DNA from 2 places in the Shigella dysenteriae genome. Region 1 is predicted to be linked to the other one. Evidence: predicted binding sites of a transcription regulator. Region 1 holds the regulator's gene; the other holds the start of a gene.
The links. Region 1 encodes Fur, which represses iron uptake genes when iron is present. Its sites were predicted from a motif close to ATAATAATGAGAACNACTATCAA; they were not measured.

Region 1 (7,816 bases):
TGGTGATCAAACAGGGCTTTGCTGAACCGTCGCTGAAAGACGCGGTAGCGGGTAAAGCATTCCAGTTTGAGCGTGAAGGTTACTTCTGCCTCGACAGCCGCCATTCCACTGCCGAAAAACCGGTATTTAACCGCACCGTTGGGCTGCGTGATACCTGGGCGAAAGTTGGCGAGTAATTTTAAGTTTCGCTATGCCGGATGGGGCGTTTACGTCGCATCCGGCAAGGAACAGACAAACAGTTTCAAACGCTAAATTGCCTGATGCGCTACGCTTATCAGGCCTACATGATCTCTGCAATATATTGAGTTTGCGTGCTTTTGTAGGCCGGATAAGGCGTTCACGCCGCATCCGGCAAGAAATATGCAAACAATCCAAAACGCCGCGTTCAGCGGCGTTTTTTCTGCTTTTCTTCGCGAATTAATTCCGCTTCGCAATTTATCCATAAAATAAATTTAAAATAACAAAACATAATTAAATAAAATGTAACCGCTTTCATCTTGCTGGAATTTCACGCTTTTATTCTTCTGCAAGCCTTTCAACCGCAAACTTAAGCCTTGTAACAAAAATCATCAAAATATGTGCGGTTGCTCATGTTCTTACATTCTGGTTACAGAAAGAGATTGATAATTCGCGTCGCGAAAAATAGTCTGTTCCTGTAGTCAGCGAGACTTTTCTCAACGCTACTTTTTTAATTTTTATTTTTTTTCGCTGTTCACCTTTGGTGCAGCAATTTATACGTCAAAGAGGATTAACCCATGCGTACGTTTAGTGGCAAACGTAGTACGCTGGCGCTGGCTATCGCCGGTGTTACAGCAATGTCGGGCTTTATGGCAATGCCGGAGGCTCGCGCCGAAGGATTCATCGAGGATTCAACCTTAACCGGCGGTATCTATTACTGGCAGCGTGAACGCGACCGTAAAGATGTTACCGACGGCGACAAATACAAAACCAACCTTTCTCACTCCACCTGGAATGCCAACCTCGATTTTCAGTCCGGTTATGCTGCTGATATGTTCGGCCTTGATATTGCTGCGTTTACGGCGATTGAAATGGCGGAAAACGGCGACAGCTCTCACCCGAACGAAATCGCGTTTTCAAAAAGTAATAAAGCCTATGACGAAGACTGGTCCGGCGACAAAAGCGGTATAAGCCTGTATAAAGCTGCGGCCAAATTTAAATACGGTCCGGTTTGGGCGAGGGCAGGTTATATTCAGCCAACCGGTCAGACGCTGTTAGCGCCTCACTGGAGCTTTATGCCGGGTACTTATCAGGGTGCGGAAGCCGGAGCGAATTTTGATTACGGCGATGCTGGTGCGTTGAGTTTCTCCTACATGTGGACCAACGAATACAAAGCACCGTGGCATCTGGAAATGGATGAGTTTTATCAGAACGATAAAACCACCAAAGTTGATTATCTGCACTCCCTTGGTGCGAAATACGACTTCAAAAATAACTTCGTACTGGAAGCGGCATTTGGTCAGGCGGAAGGGTATATCGATCAATACTTTGCCAAAGCCAGCTACAAATTTGATATCGCCGGTAGCCCGTTAACCACCAGCTACCAGTTCTACGGTACGCGCGATAAAGTTGACGATCGCAGCGTCAACGATCTTTATGACGACACCGCCTGGCTGCAAGCGTTGACCTTTGGTTACCGGGCGGCTGACGTAGTGGATTTGCGCCTCGAAGGCACCTGGGTTAAGGCTGAAGGTCAGCAGGGATACTTCCTGCAACGTATGACTCCAACCTACGCTTCCTCCAACGGCCGCCTGGATATCTGGTGGGATAACCGTTCCGACTTCAACGCTAACGGGGAAAAAGCGGTCTTCTTCGGTGCGATGTATGACCTGAAAAACTGGAATCTTCCAGGCTTCGCCATCGGCGCTTCCTACGTTTACGCATGGGATGCAAAACCTGCGACCTGGCAGAGCAATCCGGATGCGTACTACGACAAGAACCGGACTATTGAAGAATCTACATACAGCCTGGATGCGGTCTACACCATTCAGGATGGCCGCGCCAAGGGCACGATGTTCAAATTGCACTTCACCGAATACGACAACCACTCCGACATCCCAAGCTGGGGCGGTGGTTACGGCAACATCTTCCAGGATGAGCGTGACGTGAAATTTATGGTAATCGCACCATTCACCATCTTCTGATGCCCGACGTGGCAGGTTTTGTGCCTGCCGCACATTTGAGGAATTTGCTATGAAAAAACTGATTCTCATCGCCATGATGGCATCGGGGCTGGTGGCTTGTGCGCAATCAACCGCGCCACAGGAAGACAGCCGTCTGAAAGAGGCATACAGCGCCTGTATCAACACCGCACAAGGTTCGCCAGAAAAAATTGAAGCCTGCCAGAGCGTGTTAAACGTGCTGAAGAAAGAGAAACAACATCAGCAGTTTGCCGACCAGGAAAGTGTACGCGTACTGGATTATCAGCAGTGTCTGCGTGCAACGCAAACCGGAAATGATCAGGCGGTGAAAGCCGATTGTGATAAGGTCTGGCAGGAAATTCGCAGTAATAACAAATAAGTGAGAGCTGTAACTCTCGCTTTTCTTATTTCCCTTGCATAAAAAAGCCAACCTACAGGTTGGCTTTTCTCGTTCAGACTGGCTTATTTGCCTTCGTGCGCGTGCTCATCTTCGCGGCAATCGCCTTCGGCACAGTGACCGTAAAGATAGAGACTGTGGTTAGTCAGGCGAATGCCATGTTTTGCGGCAATTTCACGCTGACGCGCTTCGATGGAATCATCACTAAATTCGATAACCTTGCCGCAGTCGAGGCAGATCAGGTGATCGTGGTGATGTTGCTGTGTCAGTTCAAATACGGATTTACCGCCTTCAAAATTGTGGCGGGTGACGATACCAGCGTCGTCAAACTGGTTCAGTACGCGATATACCGTAGCCAGACCAATTTCTTCACCCATATCGATCAGACGTTTGTATAAATCTTCCGCACTGACGTGATGGTTGTCCGGCTCCTGAAGGACTTCCAGGATTTTTAAACGAGGAAGCGTTACTTTCAGGCCAGCTTTCTTTAGGGCGGTATTGTTATCAGTCATGCGGAATCTGTCCTGTTACTAAGCGGTTCACTTCATTAGAAGAAGTGACAGAATTTGCTCTTGAGATAATGCGTATCATTATAGAATTGCCACGCCTAAATGAAAACCACAAGTCCCTGGCAAATATTGTTAATAAAAACGTGGCACAGCTTACATTTACAACGGCAAGGCCACTTGAACACCGGGACATTGTACAGGTACAACAGCAAAAGTTACAAATTTGTAGCAATTATTTTGATTGGCATTATCTATTAATACGGCGTAGACATGAGTCTACGCCGCATCACATCAGGCATTGAGAATTTCGTCGAGATGCAACTCTTCAGAAATCTGTTTAACCCATTTTTCTACACGTTCAGCGGTCAGTTCCGGCTGACGGTCTTCGTCGATAGCCAGACCGACAAAGTGGTCGTCATCTGCCAGACCTTTTGATGCTTCGAAATGATAGCCCGCAGTTGGCCAGTGACCAACGATGGTTGCACCGCGCGGTTCAATGATGTCGCGGATGGTGCCCAATGCGTCGCAGAAATATTCGGCGTAATCTTCCTGGTCACCACAACCAAACAGCGCAACCAGTTTGCCATTGAAATCAATCTCTTCGAGAGTCGGGAAGAAGTCATCCCAGTCACACTGCGCTTCGCCGTAATACCAGGTTGGGATGCCCAGCAGCAGAATGTCATAAGCTTCCAGATCTTCTTTGCTGCTTTTTGCAATGTCATGGACATCGGCAACGTCTTTACCAAGCTGTTTTTGAATCATTTTTGCGATATTTTCGGTATTACCGGTGTCGCTGCCGAAAAAGATGCCAGTGATAGCCATGAGTGAAATAACCTCTTGAAACTTATTGAAATGGGGGTGGAAAATTGCCCACGGATAAAGGCAATCATAGCAGAACAGGCAGTCTTGCGGAATCAGCAAACGAGCAGGACTGCACACTGTGCTACATGAAAGTGGAAATTTAAACGATGCCCTGACTACGCAGCGCCGCCAGTTGCTGCATTAACATCTCTTCGATCAGTTCGCTACGGCTCATATTGCGCGATTCCGCCAGCTCGTTCAGCGCCTCGACAGCTTCCGCGTTCAGCTTCAGTTCGACACGCTTAAGGCCACGTACTTTGTCGCGTTTTAGTTGGTTGCGTTTATTAATACGCAGCTGTTCATCGCGCGAAAGCGGATTAGTTTTCGGTCGTCCCGGTCGACGCTCGTGCGCGAACAGATCTAATGTCGTACGGTCCGTTTGTTCTTTGGCCATGATCTTGGTGACTTCGGGGGAAACAATCAGCCAGGCCTCTGCCCGGATGGATAGCGCGCCATAATACATCAGCGCGATGAGTCACGCCAACGCCCACGCGCGGAAAGCGACGCGGACGCTGGGTTTTTAATCAGTTGCGTTAATCATTGAGATAGCGACGGATAGCGCGTAATACCGCATCCGGTTTTTCAGCATGGACCCAGTGACCCGCGCCTGCAATCACATGCGCCCGTGCCTGTGGAAATTGTGCCAGTAAATCATCACGGTACTGCTCGCTAACATACGGAGAATTACCACCAGGGATAAACAGGGCAGGGTGATCCCATGCCGGGATTTTCTCCCAACCCACAATATGCGGATACTGATCCCACAATACCGGCACGTTAAAGCGCCACTCCCCGTCAACAAAAGATTTCAACAGAAACTGAATCACCCCTTCTTCATTAAGATGCTGGCGCATTATTGCTGCTGCTTGCTGGCGAGTTTGTGCGTCCGATTCACTGACCGCGTTGATGGCCGCGAAAATCTCATCATGCCGGCGAACGTGATAGTCGACCGGCGCGATGTCAATCGCCACCAGTTTATCGATGCGATCGGGAGCCAGTGCAGTAAGTGCCATTACCGCTTTACCGCCCATGGAGTGACCGATAAATGTTGCTTTGTCGATCTGCTGTGCATCCAGAGTATCAACAAGATCCTGCGCCATCGCCGGGTAATTCATTACCGGATCTCTCGGTGAAAGACCGTGGTTACGCATATCAACCTGGATGATATTGTGATCGTTTACCAGATCGCGAGCCAGTACGCCAAGGTTGTCGAGGCTGCCAAACAGACCATGGACAAGAACGATGGGAGAATTATTGTGCTGGTTTTGTGCAGTTTGCGCGCGGATATTCAATTTCATGGCAAAGTTCTTTTTTTCGCGTTGTCGGGTTAGGGTATTATGTTGACCATTGTGCCACAGGGCTGCAACAAATAAGGTTTATTCCGAGTTTTTCTGCAAGCCAGGCTTGACGCTATCCGCTGCCGGGATTTATTCATATACTCCTGGCGACTTGTATTCAGCTAAGACACTGCACTGGATTAAGATGAAAACGATTGAAGTTGATGATGAACTCTACAGCTATATTGCCAGCCACACTAAGCATATCGGCGAGAGCGCATCCGACATTTTACGGCGTATGTTGAAATTTTCCGCCGCATCACAGCCTGCTGCTCCGGTGACGAAAGAGGTTCGCGTTGCGTCACCTGCTATCGTCGAAGCGAAGCCGGTCAAAACGATTAAAGACAAGGTTCGCGCAATGCGTGAACTTCTGCTTTCGGATGAATACGCAGAGCAAAAGCGAGCGGTCAATCGCTTTATGCTGCTGTTGTCTACACTATATTCTCTTGACGCCCAGGCGTTTGCCGAAGCAACGGAATCGTTGCACGGTCGTACGCGCGTTTACTTTGCGGCAGATGAACAAACGCTGCTGAAAAATGGTAATCAGACCAAGCCGAAACATGTGCCAGGCACGCCGTATTGGGTGATCACCAACACCAACACCGGCCGTAAATGCAGCATGATCGAACACATCATGCAGTCGATGCAATTCCCGGCGGAATTGATTGAGAAGGTTTGCGGAACTATCTAAAACGTTGCAGACAAAGGACAAAGCAATGGCAATCCACAATCGTGCAGGCCAACCTGCACAACAGAGTGATTTGATTAACGTCGCCCAACTGACGGCGCAATATTATGTACTGAAACCAGAAGCAGGGAATGCGGAGCACGCGGTGAAATTCGGTACTTCCGGTCACCGTGGCAGTGCAGCGCGCCACAGCTTTAACGAGCCGCACATTCTGGCGATCGCTCAGGCAATTGCTGAAGAACGTGCGAAAAACGGCATCACTGGCCCTTGCTATGTGGGTAAAGATACTCACGCCCTGTCCGAACCTGCATTTATTTCCGTTCTGGAAGTGCTGGCAGCGAACGGCGTAGATGTTATTGTGCAGGAAAACAATGGCTTCACCCCGACGCCTGCCGTTTCCAATGCCATCCTGGTTCACAATAAAAAAGGTGGCCCGCTGGCAGACGGTATCGTGATTACACCGTCCCATAACCCGCCGGAAGATGGTGGTATCAAGTACAATCCGCCAAATGGTGGCCCGGCAGATACCAACGTCACTAAAGTGGTGGAAGATCGTGCCAACGCACTGCTGGCCGATGGCCTGAAAGGCGTGAAGCGTATCTCCCTCGACGAAGCGATGGCATCCGGTCATGTGAAAGAGCAGGATCTGGTGCAGCCGTTCGTGGAAGGGCTGGCCGATATCGTTGATATGGCGGCGATTCAGAAAGCGGGCCTGACGCTTGGCGTTGATCCGCTGGGCGGTTCCGGTATCGAATACTGGAAGCGTATTGGCGAGTATTACAACCTCAACCTGACTATCGTTAACGATCAGGTCGATCAAACCTTCCGCTTTATGCACCTTGATAAAGACGGTGCGATCCGTATGGACTGCTCCTCTGAGTGTGCAATGGCAGGCCTGCTGGCACTGCGTGATAAGTTCGATCTGGCGTTTGCTAACGACCCGGATTATGACCGTCACGGTATTGTCACTCCGGCAGGTTTGATGAATCCGAACCACTACCTGGCGGTGGCGATCAACTACCTGTTCCAGCATCGTCCGCAGTGGAGCAAAGATGTTGCTGTCGGTAAAACGCTGGTTTCTTCTGCGATGATCGACCGTGTGGTCAATGACTTGGGCCGCAAGCTGGTAGAAGTCCCGGTAGGTTTCAAATGGTTTGTTGATGGTCTGTTCGACGGCAGCTTCGGCTTTGGCGGCGAAGAGAGCGCAGGGGCTTCCTTCCTGCGTTTCGACGGCACGCCGTGGTCCACCGACAAAGACGGCATCATCATGTGTCTGCTCGCGGCAGAAATCACCGCTGTCACCGGTAAGAACCCGCAGGAACACTACAACGAACTGGCAAAACGCTTTGGTGCGCCGAGCTACAACCGTTTGCAGGCAGCTGCGACTTCCGCACAAAAAGCGGCGCTGTCTAAGCTGTCTCCGGAAATGGTGAGCGCCAGCACCCTGGCAGGTGACCCGATCACCGCGCGCCTGACTGCTGCTCCGGGCAACGGTGCTTCTATTGGCGGTCTGAAAGTGATGACTGACAACGGCTGGTTCGCCGCGCGTCCGTCAGGCACGGAAGACGCATATAAGATCTACTGCGAAAGCTTCCTCGGTGAAGAACATCGCAAGCAGATTGAGAAAGAAGCGGTTGAGATTGTTAGCGAAGTTCTGAAAAACGCGTAAATACATTAAATAAGAAAAAGGGCGGTCGGAAGATCGCCCTTTTTTATGTATGACTGCCTGATGGTGCAATATATTGAATTTGTATGATTTCGTAGGCCGGATAAGGCGTTTACGCCGCATCCGGCAAAAACAACGCGCACTTTGCCAACAAACTGAATAGCTCAAGGGAATTCAAAATGAAGACCAAAAGGAGTCT
Region 2 (7,816 bases), 2.1 Mb from region 1:
GCGAGTCGTATATCTTCGCCAAAGCGGCCCATGCGCCGTTTATTTCGCATCCGGTCGAGTTTTGTCACCTGCTGGTGGCGTTGAAGCAGAGGGTGTAGGCACTTTTGAATGGCGAGACAGAACTTTACTGACTCGCCGCAGCCAACTCTTCCTCTGACAGCCCGGTAAATCGCAGAACGTCCTCAAGAGGGACTCCGGATTCAAGCATTATTTTGGCTATATGCAGGGCTTTGGATTGTTCCCCCTCCTGCCGCAATCTTTCCGCAATAGTCATTAAACTCTCCTTGTGTTTCGGTGATCGTTCGGCAACGCCGTCGATAAAATCGTTAAAACGTACCGCATCGCCGGTTTGCAGTATGTAATTAAACAGCCCTTTGATTTGTCTGTCATTAGCGTATCCACTACTTAATAAGCAGGCCATTTGCTCTACCAGCCCCATCAGGTCGCGTTGACGAATATGTTTTTGAATTAACTCCAGCAGCGCCATGCGTCGGTGCTGCATGATTTCATCATCAGGCATGACGGTGATATCAATCAGCGGAAATGCGGAGGCATAAAGCTGCCTTGCCAGTTTGGGATCGGCGAAACAATCCAGCCAACACAGCGAATAGGGATAGGGGCTTTCAATACCGTGGTAAAACAACAATGGCACCACCATCGGCAACGTTTTGTATCCGGCATCAAGGTGATTTTGCATTGCGGCAATAGCGTAACGCATCATGCGAAATGCGATCAGTTTGTTTGAGGTGCTTTGATGTTCAATCAGACAATAGATGTATCCTGGTCCTTGTTCTGTTTTCACCGACCACAGCACATCGGAATAGCTTTCACGCAGATCGTCATCAATAAAGCTGCTCGACTCCAGCTTGAGGGTTTTCATATCACAGAGCGCGTGAATGGGTGCCGGTAAATGAAACGCAAGAAAATCGCGTGCCGTCTCCGGTTGGCGTAAAAAGAGTTTGAACAGCGCATCGTGTGGGGTGGAACTCTGCTTTTTGCTCATGGCGTTCCTTCACCTGTTGTTTGAATGCCGCGACTCTACGCGCCACTCCACACCTGTGCATTAGCCAGTTTTCATCCCTGCGAGACGCTTTCAGAGGAACTTACGTCGCGCTGCAAGAATTGCATTTTTATGGAAAGCCGCACGCAAAAAAGCCCGGATGCAAACGCATACCGGGCTTTTCAAAACAGGCGATGGAGTATGGTTAACGCAGCGCCCACCACTCGCGCAGACAGGCTTTTCCTTCCGGGCAGCTTTTACAACTGCCGGAGAGGCAGCCGTCAGGTTCTTCCTGAATCCGCACGGCTTTGCCCATACTTTCCAGTTGTTGCAGCATGGCGTTAATCATTGGCTGTGGAGTGTTCAATGTCTTGCTTATCTGGGCCGCTTCCATACGGCCCCGTAACGCCAACAAATCACGCACCTGAATAAGTGAAGCCATTAATGGCAATCACCGGTGGTGCTGGCTGCGCAGCAACTACTTACCGACTTGCGGGTTGCCAGCAGTTCGATATCCACCCGGCTACGCGCGCGGCGCAGCAGACCGATAACCACGATGTTAAACAGGATAACCGCCAGAATGCACACCAGGCTGTAAGTTGGATGCTGGCTGTAGCTGGCGACTTGATAGAACAATGTTGCCAGCGAGTAAGCGATATTCAGCCCCCACAGGATGGAGAAGCCCATCCAGCCACGGCTTGATTCACGGGCGATGGCTCCCATCACCGAGATGCACGGTACATACAGCAGGACGAAAATCAGGTAGCTGTATGCGGCAGCTGCGCTACCGAATTTCTGATCCATCACACCCATCGCCCCGGTACCCATTTCGCCGTCGCCTTTGCTAGCTTCAATGGGGTTCATCAGTACGCTAAGGCTGAAGGTGTCTTTCAGGCTCTGCCAGGTTTCATCTACCGCGCTGAACAACTCTTCACCGAGGTTAAATTCCGCCGGATTGAACTCTTCGTCCTGAATATTTTCTGCGGTGTAGAGGGTGTTGAGCGTACCCACCACCACTTCTTTCGCCATTGCACCCGTAAACAGGCCAACTGTTGCCTGCCAGTTATCTTCATGCACGCCAATCGGCTTGAAGACCGGGGTGATCACCCGGCTGACGGAAGCCAGCGCCGAGTCGTTGATGTTATCGACGATTTTCCCGCTCAACGAGAAGCTGTTGAAAGCGCTCAGGAAAATGCTGACGATGATAATCACTTTACCAGCACGCAGAACGAAGCCTTTCAGACGCTGCCAGGTCTGGATAATCAGGCTTTTAACGTGTGGTACATGGTAGACCGGCAGCTCCATGACAAACGGCGTCGCTTCACCGCGCATGATGGTGTACTTGAGCATCAGGCCAGTCAGCACCGCCATCACGATACCGAGCATATACAGCGAGAAGACCGCCAGCGCACCGTTCTGCCCGAAGAAGGCAGCCGCGAATACTGCGAAGATAGCCAGACGCGCGCCGCAGGACATAAACGGTGCCATCATGATGGTCATCAGACGTTCACGCGGTGCATCAAGTGTACGTGCACCCATTACCGACGGTACGTTACAACCGAAACCGACGATCAGCGGCACAAAGGATTTCCCCGGCAAGCCCAGCGCCTGCATCAGGCGGTCCATCACAAACGCTGCACGCGCCATATAGCCGGAGTCCTCAAGGAAGGAGAGGAACAGGTACATCATGCCGATCTGCGGCACCAGTGGCAGCACGGTGTTAATACCGCCACCCAGGCCCTGGGCGAGGAAGATAGTCAGCCAGTCCGGGAAGTGGAGCGTGTAGCCAATCCATTGAATACCATGCACAAATAGCGCCACGGAGCCGACGTCAAACAGCGGCTGTAACGCCCCGCCGATGTTGATAGCCAGCAGGAACATCAGGTACATCACAAAGAGGAAAATCGGCAGACCGAGGAAACGGTTGAGCACGATTTTATCTACCGCAGTGGTGAAACGGCTGGGTTCTGCCGTCAGGGTGTTGCTTACCACATCACAGATGGCAGCAATGCACTGGTAACGCGCATCGGCAATGTGCAGCGCCGGATCGTCCATCTCATTACGCAGACGGGCGAGGGCGGCATCAAGATGCTGCGACGCTTCACCGGCGTAGGCGCGGCTGTAGATATCGCCTTCCAGCATTTGCAGGCCCAGCCAGCGACGTTGTTTCAGCGGGATGTCGGAAGGCATCACTTTTGCCAGTGAATCTGCTTCGTTGAGCAGCGGCTGTGCGTAATGCACCAGTTCCACATTCTCGTTAGCTTTATAGCGATCAATCGCCAGCTTGAGCGCTTCAATACCGCGACCACGGGTTGAAACCAGCGGGATCACTGGGCAGCCAAGACGCGCCGACAGAGCATCAATTTCAATACGAATATTTTGCTTCTCGGCAATGTCGAGCATGTTCAGTGCCACGATGCAGGGAATGCCGAGTTCCAGCAGTTGTAGCGTCAGGTACAGGTTACGCTCAAGGTTAGACGCATCCACCACGTTAATCAGCAGGTCGGCGTCGCCACTCAAAATGTAGTGACAGGCGATTTGCTCATCGAGCGAGGTCTGCGATGAGATGGTGGTCAGAGAATAGGTGCCGGGCAGGTCCACCAGCGTGACCTGATGATCGGTGGTGGAGAATTGCCCTTCTTTACGTTCGACGGTAACGCCAGCCCAGTTACCTACACGCTGACGTGCGCCAGTGAGCTGGTTAAATAAGGTTGTCTTGCCAGAATTTGGATTACCAATTAAGCCTATGGTTAATTTTTTCATTGTTGTTATCACCGTATTAACAGGAAACCGCTTCCACTTCTAATAAGGCCAGATCTTTTTTGCGTAATACCAGGCTCACACGACGGGTTTCGATATGAATGGGGTCGCCGAGTGGAGCGACGCGCACCACATTAAAAGAGGAGCCAGGTAACATGCCAAGAGAAAGCAGTTTTTGGCGATATGCCGGGCTGATTTCACGGGAAAAGCCAGTGATTTTCCACGCAGTATCTGGAGTGTATTGCATAGGTGCCTACTTGTTTCTCATTAACTGGATAACTACCTCATGGGGCGTTTGACAGCGACATGAGACCAGATGATTTGCCAACGAAGGAGAGATTAAATAATCAACAGTACAATGATAATGAGAATGGTTTCTATCAGCAATACTTAAAATGTGTGCGAATGTTGGTTTGAATAATAATCTGACTCAATGTTGATGTGGCTCAAGGTTATATCGCAGCGAAAATATAATTCGAATAGCGAATTACCAGGACTGGCTAATGTTTAATTAAGGTTTCAGTTGTTAATGAAGTGATAAATATTAACGAAATATATTGTGAGTTTGGCTGTGGAATAAATATGCCGGAGATACTCTCCGGCACTTTTATGTCAGGCAAGGCGTTCGTTGCCAGATGCGGCGTGAACGCCTTATCTGCCCTACGATTTCGTGCAAATTCGAACCGTAGGCCAGTCCGGGCGTTTAACGTTTTTTACCCATCGCTGCCGCCAGCGCGTCCATCATCGCGCTATTACCGGCAGGCTGCGCTTCACGACCGCGTGGTTTGGCTGCCGGGCGGTTGTTTTGCGGGCGATCGTTACCGCCGCCGCGACGAGAGTTGGTTTCGCCAGGCTGCTCGTCCAGACGCATAGTCAGGGCGATACGTTTACGCTGAAGATCCACTTCCAGCACTTTCACCTTCACAATGTCGCCCGCTTTCACCACGGTATGCGGATCTTCCACAAACTTGTTCGACAATGAAGAGATGTGAACCAGGCCGTCCTGATGCACGCCGATATCGACAAACGCGCCAAAGTTGGTGACGTTGGTGACAGCGCCTTCGAGGATCATACCCGGTTGCAGGTCGTTCATTGTCTCGACGCCATCGGCAAACTGAGCGGTTTTAAATTCCGGACGCGGATCGCGACCCGGTTTTTCCAGCTCTTTAATGATGTCAGTTACTGTCGGCACACCGAATTTTTCATCAGTAAAGTCAGACGCTTTCAGGTTACGCAGTTCGCTGCTGTTACCCATCAGATCTTTCAGTGCCTGCTGTGTTGCTGCCAGAATGCGTTCCACCACCGGATAGGCTTCCGGGTGAACGGTAGACGCGTCCAGCGGGTTATCACCGTGGTTAATGCGCAAGAAGCCCGCGCACTGCTCGAAGGCTTTCGGCCCCAGACGGCTCACTTTTAACAGTTGCTGACGGTTCTGGAACTGGCCGTTCTCATCGCGCCAGGCTACGATGTTTTGCGCCATCATGCGCGTCAGGCCCGCCACGCGGGTTAACAGCGGAACAGAAGCAGTGTTGAGATCGACGCCAACGGCGTTTACGCAGTCTTCTACTACTGCGTCCAGTTTGCGGGCCAGTTGCGTCTGGCTAACGTCATGCTGATACTGACCTACGCCGATAGATTTCGGATCGATTTTCACCAGCTCCGCCAGCGGATCCTGCAAACGGCGGGCGATAGAAACCGCGCCACGCAGCGAAACGTCGAGATCCGGGAACTCCTGCGCTGCCAGCTCGGAAGCCGAGTAAACCGACGCGCCAGCTTCGCTGACGATCACTTTCTGTGCGGTCACTTTCGGGAACTGCTTCTGCACGTCGAGATAGAAACGTTCGGTTTCGCGGGAAGCTGTACCGTTGCCGATCGCCACCAGTTCAACGTTATGCTTTTCACACAGCGCAGCAACAGTCATCGCTGCTTTTGCGGCTTGTCCGGTGTGCGGGTAAATGGTATCGGTCGCTACCAGTTTGCCAGTGGCATCGACCACCGCCACTTTTACCCCAGTACGCAGACCCGGATCGAGGCCCATCGTTGCACGCAGTCCGGCAGGGGCCGCCATCAGCAGATCGTGCAGGTTACGGGCAAAGACGTTGATTGCTTCATCTTCCGCGCGTTCGCGCACGGTGCCCATCAGTTCGGTTTCCAGATGCATCAGCACCTTGATGCGCCAGGTCCAGCTCACCACGCCTTTGCGCCAGCTATCCGCCGGAGCATTGTTCAGGCGCAGGCCGAGATGATCCATGATGATTTGCTCGCAATAGCTCTCTTTTGGCGGCTCATCGAACTGCGGATCGGCATTCAGCGAAAGCTGGAGTACGCCTTCGTTACGCCCACGGAACATCGCCAGCGCGCGGTGAGAAGGCACCGTTGACAGCGGTTCGTGATGATCGAAATAGTCGCGGAATTTCGCCCCTTCCTCTTCTTTACCGCTCACCACCGTAGAAACCAAATGCGCGTTCTTCCACAGATAATCACGCACTTTCGCCAGCAGCGCGGCATCTTCGGCAAACCGTTCCATCAGGATATAGCGCGCGCCGTCCAGCGCGGCTTTGGTATCTGCCACGCCTTTATCTGCATCAATATATTGCGCAGCGGCGACTTCTGGCGTGTGTGACGGATCGCTCCACAGCAGGTCAGCCAACGGCTCAAGCCCTGCTTCAATGGCGATTTGCCCGCGGGTGCGGCGTTTAGGTTTGTAGGGCAGGTAGAGATCTTCGAGTTCGGTTTTGCTTAAGGTGGCGTTGATGGCCTTCGCCAGATCATCGGTGAGTTTGCCTTGCTCGGAAATGGACTTGAGGATCGCCTGACGTCTCTCTTCCAGCTCGCGCAGATAGCTCAGACGCGTTTCCAGATTACGCAGCTGCGTGTCATCCAGACCGCCGGTGATTTCCTTACGATAACGTGCAATAAAAGGCACGGTATTCCCTTCGTCAAGCAGGCGAACGGCAGCGTCAACCTGTTCCGGGCGCGCCTGAATTTCACCCGCAATAATGCGGCAGAACGAATCATTCATCATGGTTTGAGTTCATCTTTTCGGATCAAAAATCAGGGGATAGTTATACGGACTGGCTGGCAAAAATGCCAGCCATCGGCAGGAGGTTAAGACTCTTCCTTACGGTTTCACGTACTCGATAGCATTAACATACCAGCTCGCTTCCCCGGCAGGAGTATTCACCACAGCCAGATCGCCGACTTCTTTTTTCAGCAATGCGCGGGCCATCGGGGAATCGATAGAGATGTAATCTTTACGGCCAAAAATTTCATCGTAGCCGACAATACGGAAACGGTGAGTCACGCCATCGTCGTTTTCAATCTCCACCCACGCGCCAAAAAAGACTTTGCCTTCCTGCTGAGGGGAGTAATCGACGATTTTGAGATTTTCCATGCATTTAGTGAGATAGCGCACGCGACGGTCGATTTCACGCAGACGCTTTTTATTATACTGATAGTCAGCATTTTCGCTGCGGTCGCCCAGACTTGCGGCCCAGGTCACCTTTTTTGTGACCTCCGGGCGTTCTTCACGCCAGAGATAATTAAGCTCTTGTTTGAGTTTTTCATACCCTTCCCGGGTAACCAGGGGCGTTTTCATCTCGTTGATTCCCTTTGTCTGTTTGATAATGCGCACATTGGGTATAACGTGATCATATCAACAGAATCAATAATGTTTCGCCGAATAAATTGTATACTTAAGCTGCTGTTTAATATGCTTTGTAACAATTTAGGCTGAAATTCATACCAGATTTAGCTGGTGACGAACGTGAGCTTTTTTAAGAATACACGCTTACAAATTGTTGCGAACCTTTGGGAGTACAAACAATGCAAGAGAACTACAAGATTCTGGTGGTCGATGACGACATGCGCCTGCGCGCGCTGCTGGAGCGTTATCTCACCGAACAAGGCTTCCAGGTTCGAAGCGTCGCTAATGCAGAACAGATGGATCGCCTGCTGACTCGTGAATCTTTCCATCTTATGGTACTGGATTTGATGTTACCTGGTGAAGATGGCTTGTCGATTTGCCGACGTCTTCGTAGTCAGAGCAACCCGATG

Region 2: the regulator Fur is predicted to act here: its motif matches at 4,119-4,141, upstream of feoA (ferrous iron transporter A).

The regions. Positions count from the first base shown of each region.
Region 1 is NZ_CP055055.1:1,453,398-1,461,213, forward strand. It holds gene glnS (glutamine--tRNA ligase) at 1-176, shown strand, start outside; gene chiP (chitoporin ChiP) at 756-2,162, shown strand; gene HUZ68_RS06800 (ChiQ/YbfN family lipoprotein) at 2,212-2,538, shown strand; gene fur (ferric iron uptake transcriptional regulator) at 2,622-3,068, opposite strand; gene uof (fur leader peptide) at 3,061-3,147, opposite strand; gene fldA (flavodoxin FldA) at 3,357-3,887, opposite strand; gene ybfE (LexA regulated protein) at 4,027-4,320, opposite strand; gene ybfF (esterase) at 4,460-5,224, opposite strand; gene seqA (replication initiation negative regulator SeqA) at 5,409-5,954, shown strand; gene pgm (phosphoglucomutase (alpha-D-glucose-1,6-bisphosphate-dependent)) at 5,980-7,620, shown strand; gene HUZ68_RS06840 (hypothetical protein) at 7,797-7,816, shown strand, end outside.
Region 2 is NZ_CP055055.1:4,420,369-4,428,184, reverse strand. It holds gene bioH (pimeloyl-ACP methyl ester esterase BioH) at 1-98, shown strand, start outside; gene rpnA (recombination-promoting nuclease RpnA) at 125-1,003, opposite strand; gene feoC ([Fe-S]-dependent transcriptional repressor FeoC) at 1,206-1,442, opposite strand; gene feoB (Fe(2+) transporter permease subunit FeoB) at 1,442-3,763, opposite strand; gene feoA (ferrous iron transporter A) at 3,780-4,007, opposite strand; gene HUZ68_RS21220 (Tex family protein) at 4,464-6,785, opposite strand; gene greB (transcription elongation factor GreB) at 6,882-7,358, opposite strand; gene ompR (osmolarity response regulator transcription factor OmpR) at 7,586-7,816, shown strand, end outside.